One region of the Terrabacter sp. Soil811 genome, then DNA from elsewhere that is predicted to be linked to it. Evidence: riboswitches for the same ligand, from Rfam matches in the RefSeq annotation. Region 1 holds a riboswitch; each other region holds the start of a gene.
What was found. A riboswitch is a leader RNA that binds a small molecule or an ion and turns the genes downstream of it on or off. The one in region 1 is predicted to bind cyclic di-AMP.
Positions count from the first base shown of each region.

Region 1 (5,049 bases):
GACCATCAAGGGCCACACGCAGAGCCACTTCGACGGCGTCAGCATGCGCTACAGCTTCGACGACCCCGAGGCCCCCGGGCGGCGGCAGACGCAGTTCTACTCGATGCTGGGCTCGCGGGGCATCTGGCACGACGGCTGGAAGGCCATCACCACGCACCCGACGATCAGCGGTTGGTCGCACTTCAACGACGACGAGTGGGAGCTCTACCACGTCGAGGTCGACCGCTCCGAGCTGCACAACCTGGCGGCGGAGCAGCCCGACAAGCTCCGTGAGATGGTCAACCTCTGGTACGCCCAGGCCGGCGCCAACGAGGGGTTCCCCCTCGATGACCGTTCGGCGCTGGAGATCCTCGTGTCCCCCCGGCCCCAGCTGTCGGCCCCGCGCGACCGGTACGTCTACTACCCCAACCACGCCGAGGTGCCCGAGGCCCAGGCCGTCGTGGTGCGCGGCCGGTCATTCGTCATCGGCGCGCTGGTCGACATCCCCGAGCCGGGCGCCCAGGGCGTGCTCTTCGCCCAGGGGTCGCGGTTCGGCGGACACAGCCTCTACGTCAAGGACAACCGGCTGCACTACGTCAACAGCTTCGTGGGCCTGTTCGAGCAGAAGGTCGTCGCGACCGAGGACCTGCCCACCGGCGAGAACCTCATCCTGTCGGCGTCGTTCGTCAAGGACGGCACGGAGCAGACCCCCGTCGCCACCGGCACCCTGTCGCTCTACCACGGCGACACCCTGGTCGGAGAAGGCCAGATCAAGCTCCAGCCCGGCAGCTACATGATCGCCGGGGAGGGACTGGCGGTGGGCCGCGACATGGGCGACCCGGTCACGCAGGACTACCCCGGCGAGCGCCCGTACCGGTTCACGGGAGGCACCATCAGGCGCGTCGCCGTCGACGTGAGCGGCGAGCCCTACGTCGACCTGGAACGTGAAGCGCAGGGCATGTTGATGCGTGAGTGAACCGCCACCGACCCCCGCAGGGTCGTCACACGATCGGTCCCGACGAAGGCCGCACGGGCCCACGGCTGGAGCATGAGCATGCATGAGGACGACCGTGGTCGGGCCGAGTCACCGGCCGACCTCGCACCACGGGGGCGGGTGCTCGACGAGATCCGCACACCGCGGGCGGCGGCCATCGCCGGGATCGCCTTCGCCGTGCTCCTGGGGGCGGTCGTCATCCTCATGTACCTGGCGCTCCCGGGCACCGGCGGCCGCTCGACGTGGATCACCGATGCGGAGCGCCGCGGCAGGGTCACGCTGGCGATGCAGCTCACCCCGTACGCGGGCATCGCCTTCCTGTGGTTCATCGGGGTGATCCGTTCCCGTCTCGGGCACCGCGAGGACAAGCTGTTCGCGACAGCCTTCCTCGGGTCGGGGCTGCTCTTCGTCGCCATGCTCTTCGCCGCATCTGCAGACGTCGGAGCCCTGCTCGCCCTCTACGACGGGCCCGACAGCGTCTCGCCGGAGTACGTCCGGCAGGTGGGGGCGGTCAGCACGGCCCTCCTGACGACGTTCGGCATCCGCATGGCAGCGGTCTTCACGATGGTCGTCACGAACCTCGGCCGTCGCACCGGGATCGTGCCTCGCTGGCTCGTGGCCGTGGGGTTCGTCGTCGCGCTGGTCCTGCTCCTTGCACCACCGCGGACGGTCTGGGCCGTCCTGCTCTTCCCGTTGTGGGTCCTGCTCCTCAGCCTGCACCTGCTGGTCACGTCGTTCCGACCGGAGCCGGCGACGGCGTAGGGCAGCGCAAGGAGCCGTGGAGCCCTGAGCGGGCCCCACGGCCCGAGTCACGCGTCAGCGGCGATCGCGGCGATCGTCGCGCCGGTCCTCACGGCGTTCACCGCGCCGGTGAATCCCGTGCGCGACGACGACGGCGCCGCCGACGGCGGCCACTGTCCTTCTCCTGCGCCTGGCTGCGAGTGGCATGTCAGGCTCCTTCCTCTTCGTCGGACTCGATGGCGGCGATGACGGCCTGGATCGGGATGCGCCCGCTGGCCACGAGCTGGCCGCCGGCGTGACGCACCGCCGCGCCGAAGGGAGCCGCCCACAGGTTCTCCCAGACCAGGACGGCCGCTGAGCTGCCGGGCTCGATGGTGTCGGCCAGGTCGGCGACGTCCTGCTCGCTGAGCAGCATGGCCAGCTCGGTCTCGTACGCACGGAGCTCGCCGATCTCCGAGTCCTCCAGGTCGGTCGCCTCGAAGGCCTCGAAGCTGCCGTCCTCCGCCTTCTTGAAGAACAGCAGGTCCAGGACCCGGATGAGCTCGCGATCCACGTAGTCCTTGAGGATCGGGGCGATCTTGCCGTTGAGGGTGCTGCCCTCGAACTCCACGACGATCCAGTCCACCGGACCGAGCTCGTCGACGTTGAGAGTCATGTCATCTTCTCCTTGAGGTGCGTCCGATGGATCGGTGCGTCCGATGGGGGACCGATCCCAACGCTAGGAGCCGCTCGTCCGTCCCGCGTCATCCGCCGGGGATGAGCCTCTCGCCGTGGGCACGCAGATGCGGGCCCGTCAGCCGGACTCGCACGTCACGGTGGAGCTGGCGAGGGGACTCGAACCCCTAACCGCCTGTTTACAAGACAGGTGCGCTACCAATTGCGCCACGCCAGCACGTCTCGGCGCGAGCGCCGCGGACGGGCGAAAGCGTAACCGAGCGGGACGGCATACGCCCAAACACCGGGCGCGAGCCGACGCCGGACATGAGAAGGACGGCCCCGCGCAAACCCAGGGGTTGGTCGCGCGAGGCCGTCCGGCTCAGTTGTATCAGGAACTCACGGGAGTCGCAGAGTCTGACCCACGAAGATGAGGTTCGGGTTGGTGACCCGGGCGCCGTTGGCCTTCCAGAGGGCCTTCCAGCCGCCGGCCACGTGGTAGCGCGCGGCGATCTTGCCGAGGGTGTCGCCGCTGTGCACGGTGACCTTCGCGCCCTTGGCGGTGTTCTTGACCGTGGGCTTCGTCGCGTACGTCTTCTTCTTGACGACCTTCTTCGTCGTCACGGGCTTGCGGACGGTCGACCGCGAGACCGGGTTCGTCGTCGCGCCACCGTTGGCCCGCGTCAGGCCGGCCCGCTGCGAGCACACCGGCCAGGCGCCGGGGCCCTGGGAGGCGAGGACGCGCTGCGCGATGGCGATCTGCTCGGCCCGCGTGGCGAGGTCGGCGCGCGACGCGAAGGCCGTGCCGCCGTAGCCACGCCACGTGCTCTGCACGAACTGGAGGCCGCCGTAGTAGCCGTTGCCGGTGTTGATGTGCCAGTTGCCGCTCGACTCGCACTGGGCGACGCGATCCCAGACCGAGGCGGCCTTGGCCGACCCGCCCGTGGCGATCCCACCGACGATGGTGGCGGCTCCAGCGATTCCGACTCCCGCGATGCGCTGCTTGGCCGAGATCTTCTTGGCCGCAGCATGCTTGGACATGTACTGCATGGGTGATCCTTCCTGACGCGCGCCTGCGGGGTTAGCTGTCGGGTTGGGGCGTCAGGTGCCCCGTCGCGGATGCGACTTCACCCCGAGACCAGATCTCGTCCTCTTGACATGCGCTTCGACACACATGCACTCACTGGCCACACTGGGTCCCCCGTCCTCGCCCGGCCCACGGGTGTGGGCTACATCCCTGGCTGGCGAGGCTCGGCGCGCTCAGGGAACGGATAAATGGGTGTCCATGTGAAGTTGTGGGAGCGTTCGTGTGGAGCCGGACGCGACGAAGCGACCCGGGAGCCGAGTGGTGCTGCTCCCGTTCGACCCGAAAGTCGAGGCCGCCGAGCACTGACGGTACGGGAGGTTTCCGCAGCGCACAAGGCACGTCGAGACACTTCCGTGATCTTTTTTTCAGCCCCAGATGCAGGTCGATGCGCTATGCACACAGGCCCCGCACAGAGGCCGCCCGGACGCCCCACAGGCCCCGCCCCGCACGCTCACCGTCTCGTGCGCCGAGCCGTCACTTCCCGAAAGGGTTCGTCGTGAACGGGTCCCACGTGAGGCTCGACCCGTGCTGCAGGGCCACGAGCGCAGCCGCGACGCCGAAGACGGCGAGCAGCCCGGAGACGATCTGCGCGGCCAGGCCGGCCGGCACGAGGAGCCGCGCCATCGAGCGCGAACCGCGTCGCAGCGAGGCGCCGCCGGGGCCCCACCACAGCATGAGCAGGCCGAGGACACCGCCGATCGCGAGCGTGATCGGTGTGCCCGGGCCGAGGTCGGTCCCCTGCGTGCCGGCGAGGAGCAGGGCGGCCGCGAAGACGCCGGCGAGCGCCACCGCCACGGGCAGGAGCAGCCCGACCCCCGTTGCGATGATGCCGACGACGAGGTGCCACGGGCTCGACACGACGGCGAAGGGCACGTCGCTGCGCCGGCGGCCGAAGTCGTAGCGGCGCAGCACGAGCGCCGTCACCGAGCGATCGGTGGCCCGGGCGAGCGCCGACAGGACGACGAGCACGACGAGGGCGATGCCCGGCCACGCCATGAGGGCACCGACCCAGGCGATCGCGACGGCGGCGAGCAGGCCGGTGCGCATCGGCAGTCCGATGCGCGGGTCGCCCTCGCGCTGGGCGGGCTCGTCGTCCTCGTCCCACTCGTCGTCGGGCCAGTAGCCGTCCTGCGGAGCCGGTTCGACGTCCTGGCCGCCGCGCCCGTGTCGGGCATCGTAGGCCTGGGCGCCACCCCAGTCGTCCGGCGACGTGGGCTCGTCGTCCCAGCCGTGGTCGTATGCCGCCGGGCCGGGATCGGGCGACCGTGGACCGGTCGGGGGCGGGGCCCACCGCACCGGGTTCCCCGCGGCCGCACCAGCGCCCACGGCGCCTGCCGTGCCTGCCGTGCCTGCTGTGCCTGCTGTGCCGACGGGCGGCATGACGGCGGTGCTGCCGTGCTGCACGACCTGGGTGTCTCCGGGGGTCGCGCTGACGCGGCCGTCGTCCCACGGGTTGCCGCTCGGCGTCGGCACGGTCGCCGCGCGGCCGGCGGCGTAGAGCTCGAGCGCCGCGATGACCTCGTCGGCGTGGGGGCGAAGCCGCGGGTCGGGAGAGAGGGACGCGCGCAGCAGCGGCACGAGGCGCGGGTCGACG
Region 1 covers NZ_LMSX01000001.1:844,144-849,192, forward strand. The annotation lists gene ASH01_RS03905 (arylsulfatase) at 1-955, shown strand, start outside; gene ASH01_RS03910 (hypothetical protein) at 1,028-1,735, shown strand; gene ASH01_RS03915 (DUF6325 family protein) at 1,923-2,369, opposite strand; tRNA gene ASH01_RS03920 (tRNA-Thr) at 2,531-2,606, opposite strand; gene ASH01_RS03925 (LysM peptidoglycan-binding domain-containing protein) at 2,768-3,418, opposite strand; cyclic di-AMP (ydaO/yuaA leader) riboswitch at 3,422-3,609, opposite strand; gene ASH01_RS03930 (serine/threonine-protein kinase) at 3,930-5,049, opposite strand, start outside.

Region 2 (5,049 bases), on a different contig from region 1:
CGACTTCTTGAACGACTCGGGCATCGTCACCGACTGGCCGACCGGGTCGTAGACGGGCGGGTTGCGGTCGCTGTCGAGCAGGCTGTCGGCCAGCTCGTGCTCGGCGAGGCGTGAGACCTCGCGGAGGATGTCCTTGGCGGCGTCGACGTCGACGTCGGCGTAGATGCCGGTGCCGAGGACGTCCTGACGGTTGAAGACCTCGAAGAGGTTGAACTCGAGGTCACGCACATTGCTCTTGTAGTGGCCCATCCGGGGACCCTCCACGTTCTGTCGCTCGTCGTGCGTCCGCGCTGTCGTCGGCGGGCGCGCCAAGTTACTGGCCGGTCACTTCCATGATGCTACTGACCGGTAACGATCGCAAGGGGGAGAGGTCACGGTTGCGCCACGAGCGGCCTCCGAGGGCGTATGCCGCCCGGCCGGCCTGTGCGCCACGCACCCGTCGCCGGGACGGCCCGGTCGCAAACGGGGTGCGTCACGCGTCGGGAGCCGCTGGGATGGGGACATGGACGCCCGTCACCGCCTCGCCCTGGACCCCTTCGACTGGCAGCGCACCGCCTCGGGCCAGATCCGCGTGAGCCGGGGTGGCCGGCTCGTCGCCGGCGCAGCCGCACGCCGGCTCGAACGGGTGCTCGACGGCGACGACGAGGACGCGGTCCAGCACGCCCTGGCCCGGGCGACCGGCAACTACCGGCGCGGCAACGAGCGCTGACGGTGGGGAGCGCCGGCCACCCGGCCCGCGAGCCCCGACCCGACGGCATACGTGCTCGGACGGCATACGTGCCCGGACGGCATACGTGCCCGGACGGTATACGTGCCCGGACAGCAGAAGGGCCCGGACAGCAGAAGGGCCCGGACAGCAGAAGGGCCCGGACAGCAGAAGGGCCCGGTCACGGAGACCGGGCCCTTCCCATCTGGAGCAGGCGGCACGAATTGCACGTACGTCTTCCTTCTGGAAGAAGGCTGTTCTGCTACTGAACTACGCCTGCGAGGCGTCGCCAACCGTAGCAACAGTCGGGCCGCGACGTCCAAACGGCGCTCGGGCGCGCCGCCGGACCGCCCGCTCGGGTCCGGGCCGACGCGCTCGAGGTCAGCCGACGGTCACGAGCCGTCGCGCAGGCGGCGGGCGAAGGCCGACGACCGCGCCCGCAGCTCCTCGACACGTCGCTCGTCGAGGGCGAGCGGGTCGAGGCCGCCCTCCATGCCGTTCGGCGGGCGCCGGACGTGCGTCGAGCAGCTGAAGTCGGCGTGCACGAGGGTGCCGAGGCTGTTGCCCTCGCGGCCGGATGCCCCGGCCCGCCGGGCCACGAAGAGGGCCACCTCGCTCGTCGCAAAGGCGTCCTCGCACCAGGCGCACATCGCGCTCGCCTTGCGCGTGCGCTCTGCGGTCCGGAGGAGGAAGCCGACGGGTTCCTCGTCGACCGGGACGACGGCGTAGGCCCGTTGCGGGTTGCTGCGGTCGACCCAGCCGAGGTAGTCGAGCGTCTCCCAGCGCCATCCGAGGTCGAGGTCGGCGGGAAGGGTGGCCTGCTTGGCCTCACGCCGGGAGGCGTTGACGAAGGAGGCGCGAATCTCGTTGTCCGTCAATGGTTTCACGGTCTGTTCCTGTCAGTCGGGCAGGACCGGGTGACCCGGTCAGCCGGGGTGGGGGAGGTGGGGCGGGACCCTGACCGCTGAGCAGGCCATGACGGCCACCCACCTCTCCGCGGGCCTCCCCGCTGACGACTGACGTGCCCCGACGGAGCAGCGTCCATGGTGTGTCACGACGTCCGCGGTGGTCCACCGGTTTACCGGAGCGCAGCAGCGCCGGACTGCGTATGCCGTGGGCTGCCGAGGACGTCCATCACGCCGCGGTGGCCGACGGAATGTCCGCTCCCACCGCATTTGACTTGTCAACTATTGCCACAATCTGTTCGTGTAGGACCCTTTTCGTGACCTGTCTGTCACCGTCGATGGATGCTCATCGCCCGGGGTCTCCCCCGAGCGGCCCACCGCACGCCGAGTCCTGTCCACCGGTGGGGCAGCAACGCAATAACGGACAGGAGTGGGGGACCCACTTTCGGGCCGGCCAGCCGGTCCTTGGGGTGAAGCCGCATCTGCGGCCGGGCATCTTCCGCCCGAACCCGACAGCTCACCTCACAGGCGTGGGAAGGAATCCACCATGCCCGCTTCTACCCTTGCACGCCGAATTCCCTTGCAGTCCCTGGCTATCACGCCACTTCTCGCAGCCGCCCTCCTCGTCGGGACGGGTAGCGCGCCGACATCGTCGGTGACGCCCCAGGCGGCCTCTCGAGCGGGAACCGCTCCGGTCACCATCAAGGCCAAACCGGTCGCCTACGTCTCGGCCGCCACGCGTGCTGCGCGCGGCAGGACCGCCGTCAGGATCGCCGCCGCACAGCAGGGCGATCCCTACCGCTACGGGGCCGCGGGCCCGTCGGCGTTCGACTGCTCCGGCCTCGTCTACTACACCTACCGCACCCGTCTCGGCGTCGGCGTCCCGCGCACCGCCAACGCACAGAGACTCGCCAGCGTCCGCATCAGCAAGGCGAACGTCCAGCAGGGCGACCTCATCTTCTTCATGTCCGGGGGCCGCGCCTACCACGTCGGCATCTACGCCGGCTACGGCAAGGTCTGGCACGCACCCAGACCCGGCCAGCGCGTCCAGCTCTCGAGGATCTGGACGACGAGCTGGGTCGCAGGCCGCATGCCCTGACGCCCGTCACACCGTCCCGTGACCGGTGTCGGGCGCGTCCGCCACCGGCCACGGGACGGCGTATCAGTGACTGTCCCGTGGGCCTCTGTCCCCTGCGTCGTCCGACGTCCGGACCAGGGAGATCTCCATGACCACGTCACTGCCCGTCTTCGAGCTGGGCCGACCGCGGCTCGACCTCGAACGCGTCGCCGCCCTCGCCGCCGACCTGCTGGAGCTGCGGGGAGAGGTGACCGAGGACGGGGACCGTCTCTCCGTCTCCGACGAGAACCTCGTGCTCGAGGTCTTCACCGCCTCCGGCGAGCTCTTCGCGGCGGACCGTTCGCAGCTGCACAACCCATCCCTGCGACCCGTGCTGCCCACGCCTGAGGAGGCCTACGCGCGGGCGAGGGACCTCATGGAGCGCCACGCCCTCGCGCCGCGGACCGGTGAGCTCGTCGAGCTCGTCGAGCTCGGCCCCGGCGGTACCCACGTCGCTGCACGGGCACGCCGCCGCGCACGTGCGGACCGGCGCACCCGGCAGCTGGACGTGCAGGCACGCTTCACCCTCGGCATCCGCAACCCCGGGGTCGACTCGGAGCCGAAGGTCCTCCCGGTCATCGGCGGTGGTGGGAAGCTCTCGTTCACCTTCGGTGACGGGGGGCGGCTCATCGGCGCCAACGGCGGCTTCCGCCCGGTCGGCGAGCCGACGTTCGTCGACGCGCTCGACGTCGACGAGGCGTTCGAGAGGCTCGGCTCGGGCGACAAGCTCGACCGCGAGGGTGCCTACCTCGCGTACTACCTCGCGCCGGGTGACGTCGGTCAGGAGGTGCTCACGCCGGTGTGGGTCTTCACGAGCGCGTTCGACGTCGAGCACGCCGGTGGCAGGGGTCGATCGACCGTGCACGGGCGCCACACCTTCGTGGCGGCCACCGACCGCGGACCCGTCTTTGCGCAGGTGGAGGAGCAGTCGGAGCGGGGGGACAGGCCCCCGGCAGCCCGGAGACCCTTCGACCGCAACGGGGCCCGAGCCGACCGTGCAGTCAACCCGAGCGAGGCGGGCACCAGCTGGGTCAGGCAGATCGACCAGAGCACGCCCCTGGGTGGCAGCCCTGCCAACGCCCAGGGCTTCGTCGACGGCCTGTCGGCCGACGGGTGGCAGACGAACTTCAACTGGGGCGACCTCAACGCCTGGGAGTCGGACTGGCACTCCGACGACGACACGTGGGTCGACGCCGCCGACTTCGTCTTCTACACCGGCCACGCCAACCAGAACGGCTGGGTGCTGTGCGTGCCCGGCAAGAAGCAGTCGGTGCTCCTGACCCCGAGCTCCGTCGGTGCGGCGCCGGCATCACCCGGCGACCTCTACGGCCAGAACGACCTCGAGTGGTTCGCCGTGGCCGCCTGCGGGCCGCTCCAGGACGACGTCATCTCGGCCGGTGGCGGCGACGTGCTGAGCCGCTGGGACGGCGCCTTCGACGGCCTGCACACGATGCTCGGCTACGGCGCGATCACCTTCGACAACACCGATGAGGGACGCAAGCTGGCCCGCTACACCCGCGACGGAATGAGCGTCATCGATGCCTGGTTCCGGACCGCCAAGGAGGTCCAGCCAGCCACGAACGGAGAGGCCGCGCCCGACGGCCCGGACGTGTGGGTGGGTGCCATGTGGGTCACCAAGGCGGGCGTCGACCCCTCTGGCGACCACATCTGGGGCCACGGCTCGGTCGCCGCTGACCCGACGGCACCCACGCAGCTCGTCTGCATGTGGACGACCTGCTAGGCGGACGCCGCGAGACGAGCGAAGGCCCCGAACGGCATACCGGTCGGGGCCCTCGCGTCGTGTGGAGCGAGCGACGGGAATCGAACCCGCGTATCCAGCTTGGGAAGCTGGCGCTCTACCATTGAGCTACGCTCGCACGGGCCGCCCGGAGGTGCCCCGCGAAAGGGTCCGCAAGGCGGCACGCGGCGTCAGTGTAGCCGACACCGCGCCAGTGCCAGGAACGCGACCCCAGGGGCCGAAACCGTCATGGATCTCGCCAAGCAGACCGCCTTCGTCGACCATGTCCGCGAGCGCGGCGGGGCGAGTGCCCAGGTGGCCGTCACCCTCGAGCAGTTCTTCGAGGGCAACGACTGCGAGTGGTGCATCGCGCCGAACCGTCCCGAGGACGTGCCGCTCGACACCGTGCGCCGGGTGCTCTTCGAGCTGCGCGAGCACCCGGAGGTGCACGACGTGCGGGTGGAGCTCGACGTCCTCGAGTTCCAGGACTTCCCCGACGACGAATGGCCCTACGCGAGTGGGGTGGCCGTCATCACGACCCTGCTCCCCGAGGAGGTCGACGCGATGACGATCGATGCCGACA
Region 2 covers NZ_LMSX01000007.1:385,171-390,219, reverse strand. The annotation lists gene ASH01_RS08730 (acyl-CoA dehydrogenase) at 1-249, opposite strand, end outside; gene ASH01_RS08725 (hypothetical protein) at 503-709, shown strand; tRNA gene ASH01_RS22925 (tRNA-Gly) at 913-986, opposite strand; gene ASH01_RS08720 (FBP domain-containing protein) at 1,099-1,593, opposite strand; cyclic di-AMP (ydaO/yuaA leader) riboswitch at 2,015-2,157, shown strand; gene ASH01_RS08715 (C40 family peptidase) at 2,192-2,710, shown strand; gene ASH01_RS08710 (DUF6345 domain-containing protein) at 2,838-4,469, shown strand; tRNA gene ASH01_RS08705 (tRNA-Gly) at 4,532-4,605, opposite strand; gene ASH01_RS08700 (hypothetical protein) at 4,716-5,049, shown strand, end outside.
Region 2: it holds a riboswitch for cyclic di-AMP, as region 1 does, so the genes downstream of both, ASH01_RS08715 (C40 family peptidase) here and ASH01_RS03925 (LysM peptidoglycan-binding domain-containing protein) in region 1, are expected to answer to the same signal.

Region 3 (5,049 bases), on a different contig from region 1:
CGTGCACCGCATCGGCTACTTCGTCGGCCCGTTCATCGGATCGCTCGTCATCGCGAGGTGGGGCACCGAGGCGGCGTATGCCGTCGGCGGCGTCGCGAGCATCGCCGCGTTCGTCCTCGTCCTCGTCGCGCCGGACATCACCGGCTCGGCGCACCGGATCGGGGGCGGCGGACCGCCGCGCAGCGTGGCATCCGTGCTCCTGCAGCACCGGCACGTCCTCCTGACGCTCGGCACCGGGGCCATGTGCGTGGCCGGGGCGCGCGCCATCCGCGAGGCCCTCGTGCCGCTGTGGGCCGAGTCGGTCGGCTTCTCCCCGGCACAGACGTCGCTCGTCTTCGGGGTCGCCGGGGCGCTCGACATGGCGCTCTTCTACCCCTCGGGCTGGCTCATGGACCGCCACGGCCGGGTCGCGGCCGCCGTGCCCAGCATGCTCGTGCTCGGCCTCGGCATGATGCTGCTCCCGCTCGCCACGAGCCTCGTCGCCGTGACGGCCGCGGCGACCGTGCTCGGTCTCGGCAACGGCCTCGGGGCGGGGCTCATCATGACCCTGGGCGCCGACGCCTCGCCCGCAGACGGACGCGCGCAGTTCCTCGGCGGTTGGCGGCTCTGCGCGGACGTGGGAAGGGCGGCGGGTCCGCTGGCGTTGTCAGGGCTGAGCGCCATCATGTCGCTCGGCGCCTCCGCCGTCGTGCTCGGCGTGGGTGCCGTGGTCGGGGCGGGCTGGCTGCGCATCTGGGTGCCACGGCACGACCCGACCCGACGCGCGAGGACCGGGCCGACGCCGGGGCCACTGACGGGCGGTCCCTGACCGCTCTCCGATTCTGAGAAGGTATGACCGTGACGGACCTGATCGACACCACCGAGATGTACCTGCGCACCATCTTCGAGCTCGAGGAGGAGGGCATCGTGCCCCTCCGCGCGCGCATCGCCGAGCGTCTCGGCCACTCGGGCCCCACCGTGTCGCAGACCGTCGCCCGCATGGAGCGCGACGGGCTCGTCGCGGTCTCGGGCGACCGTCACCTCGAGCTGTCCGACCACGGCCGGCTGCTCGCGACCCGCGTCATGCGCAAGCACCGCCTCGCCGAGCGGCTGCTCGTCGACGTCATCGGCCTCGAGTGGGAGTACGCCCACGACGAGGCCTGCCGGTGGGAGCACGTCATGTCCGAGAAGGTCGAGCGCAAGATCCTCGGCCTCATCGGCGAGGGGCTCGAGTCGCCCTACGGCAACCCCATCCCCGGTCTCGAGGAGCTCGGGGTGCGCCAGGACGAGGACTTCCTCACCGGCCTCAGCACCCTGACCGCCGCCGTGGGGGCCGCGCCGACGGTCGTGACGATCCGTCGCATCGGTGAGCCCGTCCAGGTCGACCCGGAGGCGCTCGCGCTGCTGACGAGTGCCGGCGTCGTGCCCGGCGCCCGCGTCGAGGTCGTCCGTGACGGCGGCCGGGTCGTCGCCGTCCGCGAGGGCAGCGAGCCGTCCACGGGCGTCTCCCTGCCCGACGACGTGGCCGTCCACGTCTTCTGCCAGGCCGCCTGAACACGCCGTATCCGGCAGGGTTTGCCCCGGTGTGCCGGGTCGTTTTGGCAGGCCTTGCCACACCTCGTCCGGCCCCGTCCGGAGGTCGCTGAAATTTCTTTGACTTCCGGGAACTCGAAGGTGACAAGGCACTCCTACTTGGGTACGGTGGGCGAACTTGCTCTCCCCGTCGAGTGAGTGCCCCGGGTCGGACCGCCTAGTCCTGCCATCGACCTGAGGCTCAGTACGAACCGCATGGCAGGAGCGGGGGAACCACTTTCTCCGGGCGTCGAGAGACGCCCTCGGGGTGAAGCCCTCCGTGGACCGAGACCGGTCCGAGCGAAGGCCGGGCAGTACCTCCAGCCCGAACCCGACAGCTCACCTCGTAGGCGTCGAGAGGTCAAACGTGGCTCAGAACGTTCCCGGGCGCCACCGCGCCCCCGGTCGCTTCAACGCGATCTCGGAGCTCAAGACGATCGCCAAGGAGTCGGCCCAGCCCGCCGTGAAGGGTGCCGCCATCGTCGCGGCCTCGGGTGGTCTCGTCGCTTCGTTCGCCGGCACCGCGAACGCCGCTGACGGCTCCGCCAGCACGGTCGCCGGTCCCGCGGCCGTCGGCCCCGCCGTCGGCACGCTCAAGGCCGGCAACGCCCTGTCGGCGATCGGCTACGCCAAGCCCGCCCTCAAGCAGGCCTCGGTCAAGCCGGTCGTCATCGAGGACGTCCAGGTCAAGTCCGAGCGCGCCGCGAAGAAGGCCGCCGAGAAGGCCGCCGCCGAGCGTGAGGCCACCCAGCAGCGCGCGTCGCGCTCCGGCTCGACCACCCGGGCCGCCCTCAACGTCGCGCCCAACCCCAGCGCCACGGGCATCATCGGCATCGCCCAGTCGTACTTCGGTGTTCCCTACGTCTACGGCGGCACGACGCCCTCCGGCTTCGACTGCTCCGGCTTCACGTCCTACGTCTACCGCCAGGCCGGCATCTCGATCCCGCGCACCGCGTCGGCGCAGGCCGCGGCCTCGACCCCGGTCAGCAACCCGCGCCCCGGCGACCTCGTCTTCTTCGGCTCGCCGATCTACCACGTGGGCATCTACGTCAGCCCGGGCCGCATGATCGACGCCCAGCGTCCCGGCACCGTCATCGGCAACCACTCCATCTGGACGACGCCGTCGATGTACGGCCGCATCTGAGCGGTCACCTCTCACGCCACACGCTGCGCCCCCACCGGATCCGGTGGGGGCGCAGCGCTTTTCCGGCCCCGTCAGCCACCGTGGTTGACTGAGTCGATGACCGATCAGCCTGCTGCCGAGTCCACGACCATCATCGAGCTCGACCTCTGGAGCGACCTGGTCTGCCCCTACTCGTGGGTCGCCAAGCGCCGTGTCGAGGCTGCCGTTGCCGCCTTCGAGCGGCCGCACGACGTCACGGTGCGCCTGCGCTCCTTCGAGCTCGACCCGGACGTCCCGGTCGGTGGCTCCGTGCCCGTCAGCGACCACCTCTCGGTGCGCCACGGCGGCGACGCGGGCGCCGGCCGGCTCATGAACGCCAAGGCCAGCGAGGTGGCCGAGGCCGACGACCTCGTCTTCGACTGGGACCGCGCGGTGCGCGCCAACACCTTCGACGCGCACCGGCTCTGCGCCCTCGCCGGCGAGATGGGCGGGCCCGCGCTGCGCTCCGCGGCGGTCGAGCGCTTCCACTCCGCGCACTTCGGCGAGGGCCTCGCCATCGACGACCGTGAGGTCCTGCAGCGCCTCGCCGGCGAGTGCGGTCTCGACGAGCGGCGGGTGTCGGCCGTGCTCGCCTCCGACGAGTACGCCGAACAGGTGCGTGAGGACGAGCAGCAGGCGCGGTCCATGGGTGTGACGTCGACGCCGTTCGTCGTCGCCAACGGGTATGCCGCCGTGACCGGAGCCCACCCGGTCGAGGACTACCTCGCGCTGCTGCGCGGGGTGGCCACGCAGACCGTCTGAGCGCGAACGCGCGGGCCGGGTGCCCGACCCGGGGAGCCGGGCGGACGGCATACGCCCTCGGTCAGGAGGGCTGGTCCGCGGCCGGGCGGCCGAAGGAGACCGCGTCGTCCACGGCGGGTGGGGCGTCGGCGCGCAGCTGGTGGTCGGGGAGCGGGCCGAGGGCGTCGTTGACGGTCGAGAAGGCTCGGCGCAGCGCGACGAAGACCGTGATCGCGAAGATCTGCCGGTCGTCGAAGCCGACGGCGCGCAACGGCTCGAGATCGGCGGGAGTGGTGGCGTTCGGGGTGCTCGCCACGGTCCGGGCCCACGTCGCCAGGGCGGCGTCGGCGGCGTCGAGGGGCTCGTCGTCTCCGCGGAGCACGGCGCCTGCGACCTCCTCGCCGGCTGCGGTGGCGAGGCGGCCACCCCACGCGAGCGCACAGTAGGAGTCGCCGATGGTCGAGGCGGTCGCGGCGATGAGGATGCCGCGCTGCCGGAAGCTCAGGCCGGCGACGGAGACCATGTCGGCCAGGAGCGCGAAGAGCGTGTCGTGGGCCGCGGGCGACTGGGCCCAGACGCGGCTGAGGTTCATGACGTAGCCATGGTCGGTGACGTCGCTCGCGAAGTAGGCCTCGAGCTCCGGTGTCAGAGCCGGCTCGCTGAGGAAGCCGTGGCTCGGGTCGGTCGCCGTCATGTGCTGCTCCTGGGGTGACGGGTCGTGGAGTCTCCATCGTCGCATGCAGGTCCGGGTCGGATCCGGCTCTTGGGCAAGCCCGCCCGGGCGTCGGTGGGTGCTCCCGTCCCCTCCTCGGGAGCACCCACCACCCGTCGGACCGCAGCCCGTCGCCGCCGTTCGTGATGCGCCGGTCGTCGCCCCCACCGGCTCGCCCGGGTCCCCGCCCAAGCGTCCGGCGCGGCGCCTCACGGGGGAAGACGTGGCGGCGCCCGAGGTGTGTCGCAAACGCACGCAAATCACCCGGCACGCCGTCAACCCTGTACATCCGCGGGCATGTCGCGCCATGATTCGGTCCCTCGAGCGTCTCCAGGGGGGAGGATGCGTGAGGTGCGTTGCTGACGCGCCGACGGGTCGGGGACGGGACCCGGCGCCCGGTCACGCACCCTGCTGGAACTTGGGTCGAGACAGCCGACGAGACGTCGGCGTACGGGTGGGGGACAGAAGATCGTGGAGCGGGCGCACGACGAGCACGGCGGCGAGTCCGTGGATGGGGCGGACGAGGGCGTACGCGTCGACGGACCCGAGAGCGACGCGGCGCTCGTCGACCGGGTTCGGGCGGGCGACGACGCCGCCTACTCCGCGCTGTGGTCGCGGCACGAGCCCGCGGCCCGACGGCTCGCCTCCCGGGTCGCCTCGCCGAGCGACGTCGACGACCTCGTCAGCGAGAGCTTCACCCGCACCCTCGATGCCCTCCGTGGTGGGGGCGGGCCCGACACCGCCTTCCGGCCCTACCTGCTCAGCACGTTGCGCCGCGCCAACATCGACGTGGCGCGGCGCTACACGAACCGGGTCGTGCTGACCGACGACGAGACGACCGTCGACACCCGCACGGCTGCCTCGGCGGAGGACGAGGCCGTCG
Region 3 covers NZ_LMSX01000014.1:13,577-18,625, reverse strand. The annotation lists gene ASH01_RS21880 (MFS transporter) at 1-808, shown strand, start outside; gene ASH01_RS21875 (metal-dependent transcriptional regulator) at 838-1,533, shown strand; cyclic di-AMP (ydaO/yuaA leader) riboswitch at 1,741-1,916, shown strand; gene ASH01_RS21870 (C40 family peptidase) at 1,919-2,695, shown strand; gene ASH01_RS21865 (DsbA family oxidoreductase) at 2,792-3,475, shown strand; gene ASH01_RS21860 (hypothetical protein) at 3,537-4,148, opposite strand; gene ASH01_RS21855 (sigma-70 family RNA polymerase sigma factor) at 4,638-5,049, shown strand, end outside.
Region 3: it holds a riboswitch for cyclic di-AMP, as region 1 does, so the genes downstream of both, ASH01_RS21870 (C40 family peptidase) here and ASH01_RS03925 (LysM peptidoglycan-binding domain-containing protein) in region 1, are expected to answer to the same signal.

Region 4 (5,049 bases), on a different contig from region 1:
CGACGGCCACCTCAACACGACCGAGGGCGGACCGGCCTACGGCGACATCGTCGTGTCGCTGACCAAGACCGGTGACACGAGCCCGAAGTCGGGCCTCGCGATCGACCGCTTCAGCACGGCGCCCGGCGGCAAGATCGCCTACCAGCGCGGCAGCATCAAGGTCTCGAGCGGCGTCGCGAAGGCGATCTCGGCCGGCCAGTCCGTCGTCGTCATCCACGGTGTCGACTACAACAAAGACGGCAAGTACTCCGGTGCCACGAAGAGCGACCTCATGCCGTCGCTCCCGACCGAGGCCACCGACCCGGCCCTGTGTGGCGCGCTGCGCGTCGCCCCGGCCGGCGGCATGCACACCGGCGGCGGCCAGGCCGCTGACGGCCTCAAGAGCGGTGGCCAGAACGAGGCCCTCATGCTCGTCGGTGCTGGCGCCCTGCTCGCCGCGGCCGGGACCGGCGCCTTCGCCGCCCGTCGCACCCGCTCGCGCGCCTGAGCGACCGACACCGAGCGACCGACACCGACACGACCGACCGGGAGTGACCCGACCATGAGCGCACCGACCGGCTCCACGCCCGAGCCGACGTCGCCCACCGGCAAACGCAGCACCCGCCGCATCAGCGCGGGCGTGACGGCGGCGCTGGCGGTCACGGCAGTGCTCGTCGTCATCGGGATCGTCGCGCTCGTGGTCGGCCTCAGAGGGAGCTCGGGGACCCCCGGCCCGCCGCAGCCCGCGGCGGGCGGGGTCGCCACGGCCAGCGCCCCCGCGACGCCCGGCCCGTCCTCGTCCAGCCCGTCGGCGTCCCCCGGTCAGGGTGGGACACCGGCGGCGGGCAGGACGGCCGGCGCCGCGCCGGGCACCGTCGGCATCGGTGACTTCCTCGAGGCGTCCGAGCCGACGTCGATCGAGATCCCGTCGATCGGGGTGCGCTCCTCGCACTTCGTCCGGCTCGGCATCCAGGCCGATGGCACGATCTCCGTGCCGGGCACGGCCCAGGAGGTCGGGATCTACGACGCCGGCCCCACGCCCGGCCAGCTCGGCCCGTCGGTCCTCGCCGCACACGTCGACACCCCCTCGGGCGTCCCGGGCATCTTCTACGAGCTGGGCAAGGTCAGGGCCGGTGACGTCGTCAAGGTGTCGCGCCGGGACGGGTCGCACCTGACCTTCACCGTCGACAAGGTCGCGGCCTACAAGAAGTCCCAGTTCCCGACCGAGCTCGTCTACAAGGGCGACTTCACCCAGGCCGAGATCCGCCTCGTGACGTGTGGCGGGCCGACCGACAGCCGCAACGAGTACCGCGACAACGTCGTGGTCTTCGGCCACCTCTCGCGCGCCGCCTGACGACCGCTCCGGGACCGCGCCCGGCCCGACCCGCAGTCGAGCCTCGCTCGAGCCACACTCGAGCCACTTCAGCCCGGCGTATGCCGCGGGGTCCCCACCGAGGGACCCCGCGGCATACCCGTGGGGGGCTTGTCGAGGACCCCCTCCGGATGTGATCCACGTCTCACCCAGCTGAAGGTAAAGCGTTGGTATAGACGGGCACTTCGGACATTCAGGGGCGATCGGCGCGCGTCGTCGTTACCGTGGCGTGACATTTGCCAGCCGCCTCGTCTAGTCTTCCGGGAGTTCGGCCACCTGGCCGGGCTCTCGCGAGGTGGACCGCCTAGTCCTGTCACCGCCTGACGAGAGAGATCGAACCTTGTGACAGGAGCGGAGGAACCACACGTTTCTCCGGACGTCCTACGCAACGACTTCGGACGTCCTTGGGGTGAAGACCCACCCGCCACGCGAGCATCGCGGGGCGGGGGTGGCCCGGGCACCTTTCCGCCCGAACCCGACAGCTAACTTCGTAGGCGCGGAGAGGTAACACGCGTGAACACTGAGAACATCCGCGGTCGCCATCGTGCGCCAGGCCGCCACAACCCCCTCAACGAACTCAAGCTCCTCGCCCGTGAGTCGGCTCAGCCGGCCATGAAGGCGGGCGCCGTCGTCGCCGCCACCGGTGGCCTGGTCGCCACCTTCGCCAACCCGGCGAGCGCCGACACCCTGTCGCCCAACTCGGGCGACGTCGCGGCTGCTGCCGGTGTCGACGCCGCGGCTCCCGCCGCTGTCGGTCCGGCCACGGCTGCCACCCCGGCCGCGTCGACCGCGCTGTCGAAGATCGGCTTCGCCCCGGCCGCGCAGAAGGCCGTCGCCCACCGCGTCGCGCCGGCCAAGCCGCAGGTCATCGAGGACGTCCAGGTCAAGTCCGAGCGGGCTGCCGCCAAGGCCGCAGCCCAGGCCGCCGCCCAGCGCAAGACCGCCTCCCAGCGCGCCTCCCGCGACCTGACCCGCGCCACGCTGACGACGAGCACGTCGTCGGCGAAGGCGAGCGTCAACTCCACGACACCGAGCGCCTCGTCCGGCGTGCGCGCCTCCTCCAACTGGGCCACCGCGGGCCAGTGCACCTGGGGCGCCCTCAACAAGTGGTACCAGTCCGAGGGCTACTACCCCGGCGGCTGGACCGGCAACGCCATGGCGTGGGCCTCGGGCGCAGCATCCGCGGGCTACACCGTGACGGGCACGCCGCGCACGCGGTCGATCCTCGTCATGCAGCCCGGCGTCCACGGCTCCTCGAGCGTCGGCCACGTCGCCTGGGTGACCGCGGTCAACGGCAACGAGGTGACGATCATCGAGATGAACGCCCTCGCCGGTGCGTACAACTACAACACGCGCACGCTGACCGACGGTCCCGGCATGAAGTACATCTACGTGCCGTGACCCACCGGGTCGTCATCTCGACGACCTCCGCGACGACCACCGCGGAGTTCTCCACGAGCTGAGCGCGTACGAAGGGGAGGATGCCTGCGCATCCTCCCCTTCGGCATACCCACCCGAACCCTCCGGCCCGCGTGGGATCCCCCACACGCGCAACCCTGGACACACGGGAATGATCGACCGCCTGCCCTCCTTGTCGCCTAGGTAGTTGAAGGCTCCACCGATAGACGGTGGGGGCCGCCAACCGCCACCGACAGTCCCCTAGACGTGAGGAGCAGGCCTGTGTCCACGGCCTTCGAGAGCATCCGCATCGGCCGCTGGGACCTTCCCCAGCGCTTCGTCATGGCCCCGCTGACCCGCAACCGCGCGGGCGAGGGCCAGGCACCGACCGAGCTCAACGCCGAGTACTACGGCCAGCGCGCGAGCGCCGGCCTCATCATCACCGAGGGCACCCAGCCGAGCGCCGTCGGGCAGGGCTACCTCGACACCCCCGGCATGCACTCCGACGAGCAGGTCGCCGGCTGGCGCCTCGTCGCCGATGCCGTGCACGAGGGCGACGGCCGCGTGGTCGTCCAGCTCATGCACGCCGGCCGCATCGCCCACCCCGACAACAAGGGCGGCCTCGAGAGCGTGGCGCCGAGCGCCATCGCCGCGCCCGGCGAGATCGTGACCCCGAACGGCCAGCAGGCGTATGCCGTCCCGCGGGCCCTGGAGACCGACGAGATCCCCGCGCTCGTGGCGGAGTTCGTCCACGCAGCGCGCCAGGCCGTCGCGGCCGGGCTCGACGGCGTCGAGGTGCACGCCGCGAACGGCTACCTGCCGCACCAGTTCCTCGCGCCGTCGAGCAACGAGCGCACCGACTCCTACGGCGGGTCGCCCGAGAACCGCGCCCGCCTGACCGTCGAGATCACGAAGGCCGTGGCCGAGGCGATCGGCGCCGACCGCGTCGGCATCCGCATCTCGCCCGCGCACAACATCCAGGGCGTCCTCGAGGAGGACGAGGCCGAGACGGCCGCGACCTACGAGTCGCTCGTCGAGGGCATCGCCCCGCTCGGGCTCGCCTACCTCAGCATCCTCGGCGACCCGGAGTCCGACCTCGTCCGCGATCTGCGCAAGCGTTTCGACGGCCCGGTCATCCTCAACACCGGCTTCGGCAAGGTCACCGAGCTGGCCGACGTCGAGGACATCCTCGAGCGCGACCTCGGTGACCTCGTCGCCGTGGGGCGCGAGTTCCTCGCCAACCCGGACCTCGTCCGTCGCTGGCGCGAGGGCGCCCCGCTCAACGAGCCGAACTCCGCCACCTTCTACGGCGGCGGCGCCGAGGGCTACACGGACTACCCCGCCCTCCCCTGACACCCCACCGTCGAGTGAGCGCCCGGTAACAGTCGAGTGAGCGCCCCGTCACAGACCACCTGTGGCGGGGCGCTCACTCGACTGGGACGGAGCGCTCACTCGACTGGGCCAGGTCGGATGGGCATCGGCGTAGGCCGGTCAGGTGGGCACCGGCGCTCGCCGGTCAGGTGGGCTCGGGCGGGTTCTCGGCGCCACCCCCGGACGGGAGCGGGTCGCCGAGGGGTCGCTGGACCCACGCGACGTCGTGCGAGGCGCCGAACTTCCAGCCGATGTCGCGGTAGGTGCCGACCGGCTCGAAGCCCATCGCCGCGTGCAGCCGGCCGCTCGCCTCGTTGGGCTGGGTCATCCCGGCCGCGGCCATCCGGTAGCCGCGGGCCGTGAGCCGCTCGAGCAGCGCCTCGTAGAGCCGCCGCCCGCCGCCGCGACCGCGCTGGTCGCCCGCGAGGTAGACCGACACCTCGCACGACCACCGGTACGCCGCCCGCTCCTTGAACGGTCCGGCATACGCGTAGCCGACGACCTCGCCCGCGTCCTCGAGCACGAGGAAGGCGTGCCGCGCCTGCGCCTTGGCGATCCGGCGCTCCATCTCGGCGACGTCCGGCGGCTCCGTCTCGAAGGTGACCGTCGTGCCGGTGACGTAGGGGGCGTAGATCGCAGCGCACGCGGCGGCGTCGCCGGGCGTGGCATCACGCACCGCCGGCGCATCGGTCGCATCGGTCGTACCCGTCGTAGCGGTCGCCGCGATCCGGTCGAGAACGTCGGGCACGTCGGGCACGTCGGGCACGTCGGGCACGTCGGGAACGTCGGACATGCGCCGATGCTAGGCCGAGCCCTCGGCACCGGGCCTGCCCGGTGGGCCGTCCTCCGGCTCCTCCGGCTCGCCCTCGGGAGGCGGCTGCTGCGTCCTCGACGAGTCCAACGCCTCGAAGAGGGTGCGAGGGGCCCGG
Region 4 covers NZ_LMSX01000010.1:235,004-240,052, forward strand. The annotation lists gene ASH01_RS18385 (CHRD domain-containing protein) at 1-487, shown strand, start outside; gene ASH01_RS18390 (sortase domain-containing protein) at 542-1,333, shown strand; cyclic di-AMP (ydaO/yuaA leader) riboswitch at 1,673-1,860, shown strand; gene ASH01_RS18395 (CHAP domain-containing protein) at 1,865-2,752, shown strand; gene ASH01_RS18400 (alkene reductase) at 3,032-4,102, shown strand; gene ASH01_RS18405 (GNAT family N-acetyltransferase) at 4,266-4,913, opposite strand; gene ASH01_RS18410 (potassium channel family protein) at 4,923-5,049, opposite strand, start outside.
Region 4: it holds a riboswitch for cyclic di-AMP, as region 1 does, so the genes downstream of both, ASH01_RS18395 (CHAP domain-containing protein) here and ASH01_RS03925 (LysM peptidoglycan-binding domain-containing protein) in region 1, are expected to answer to the same signal.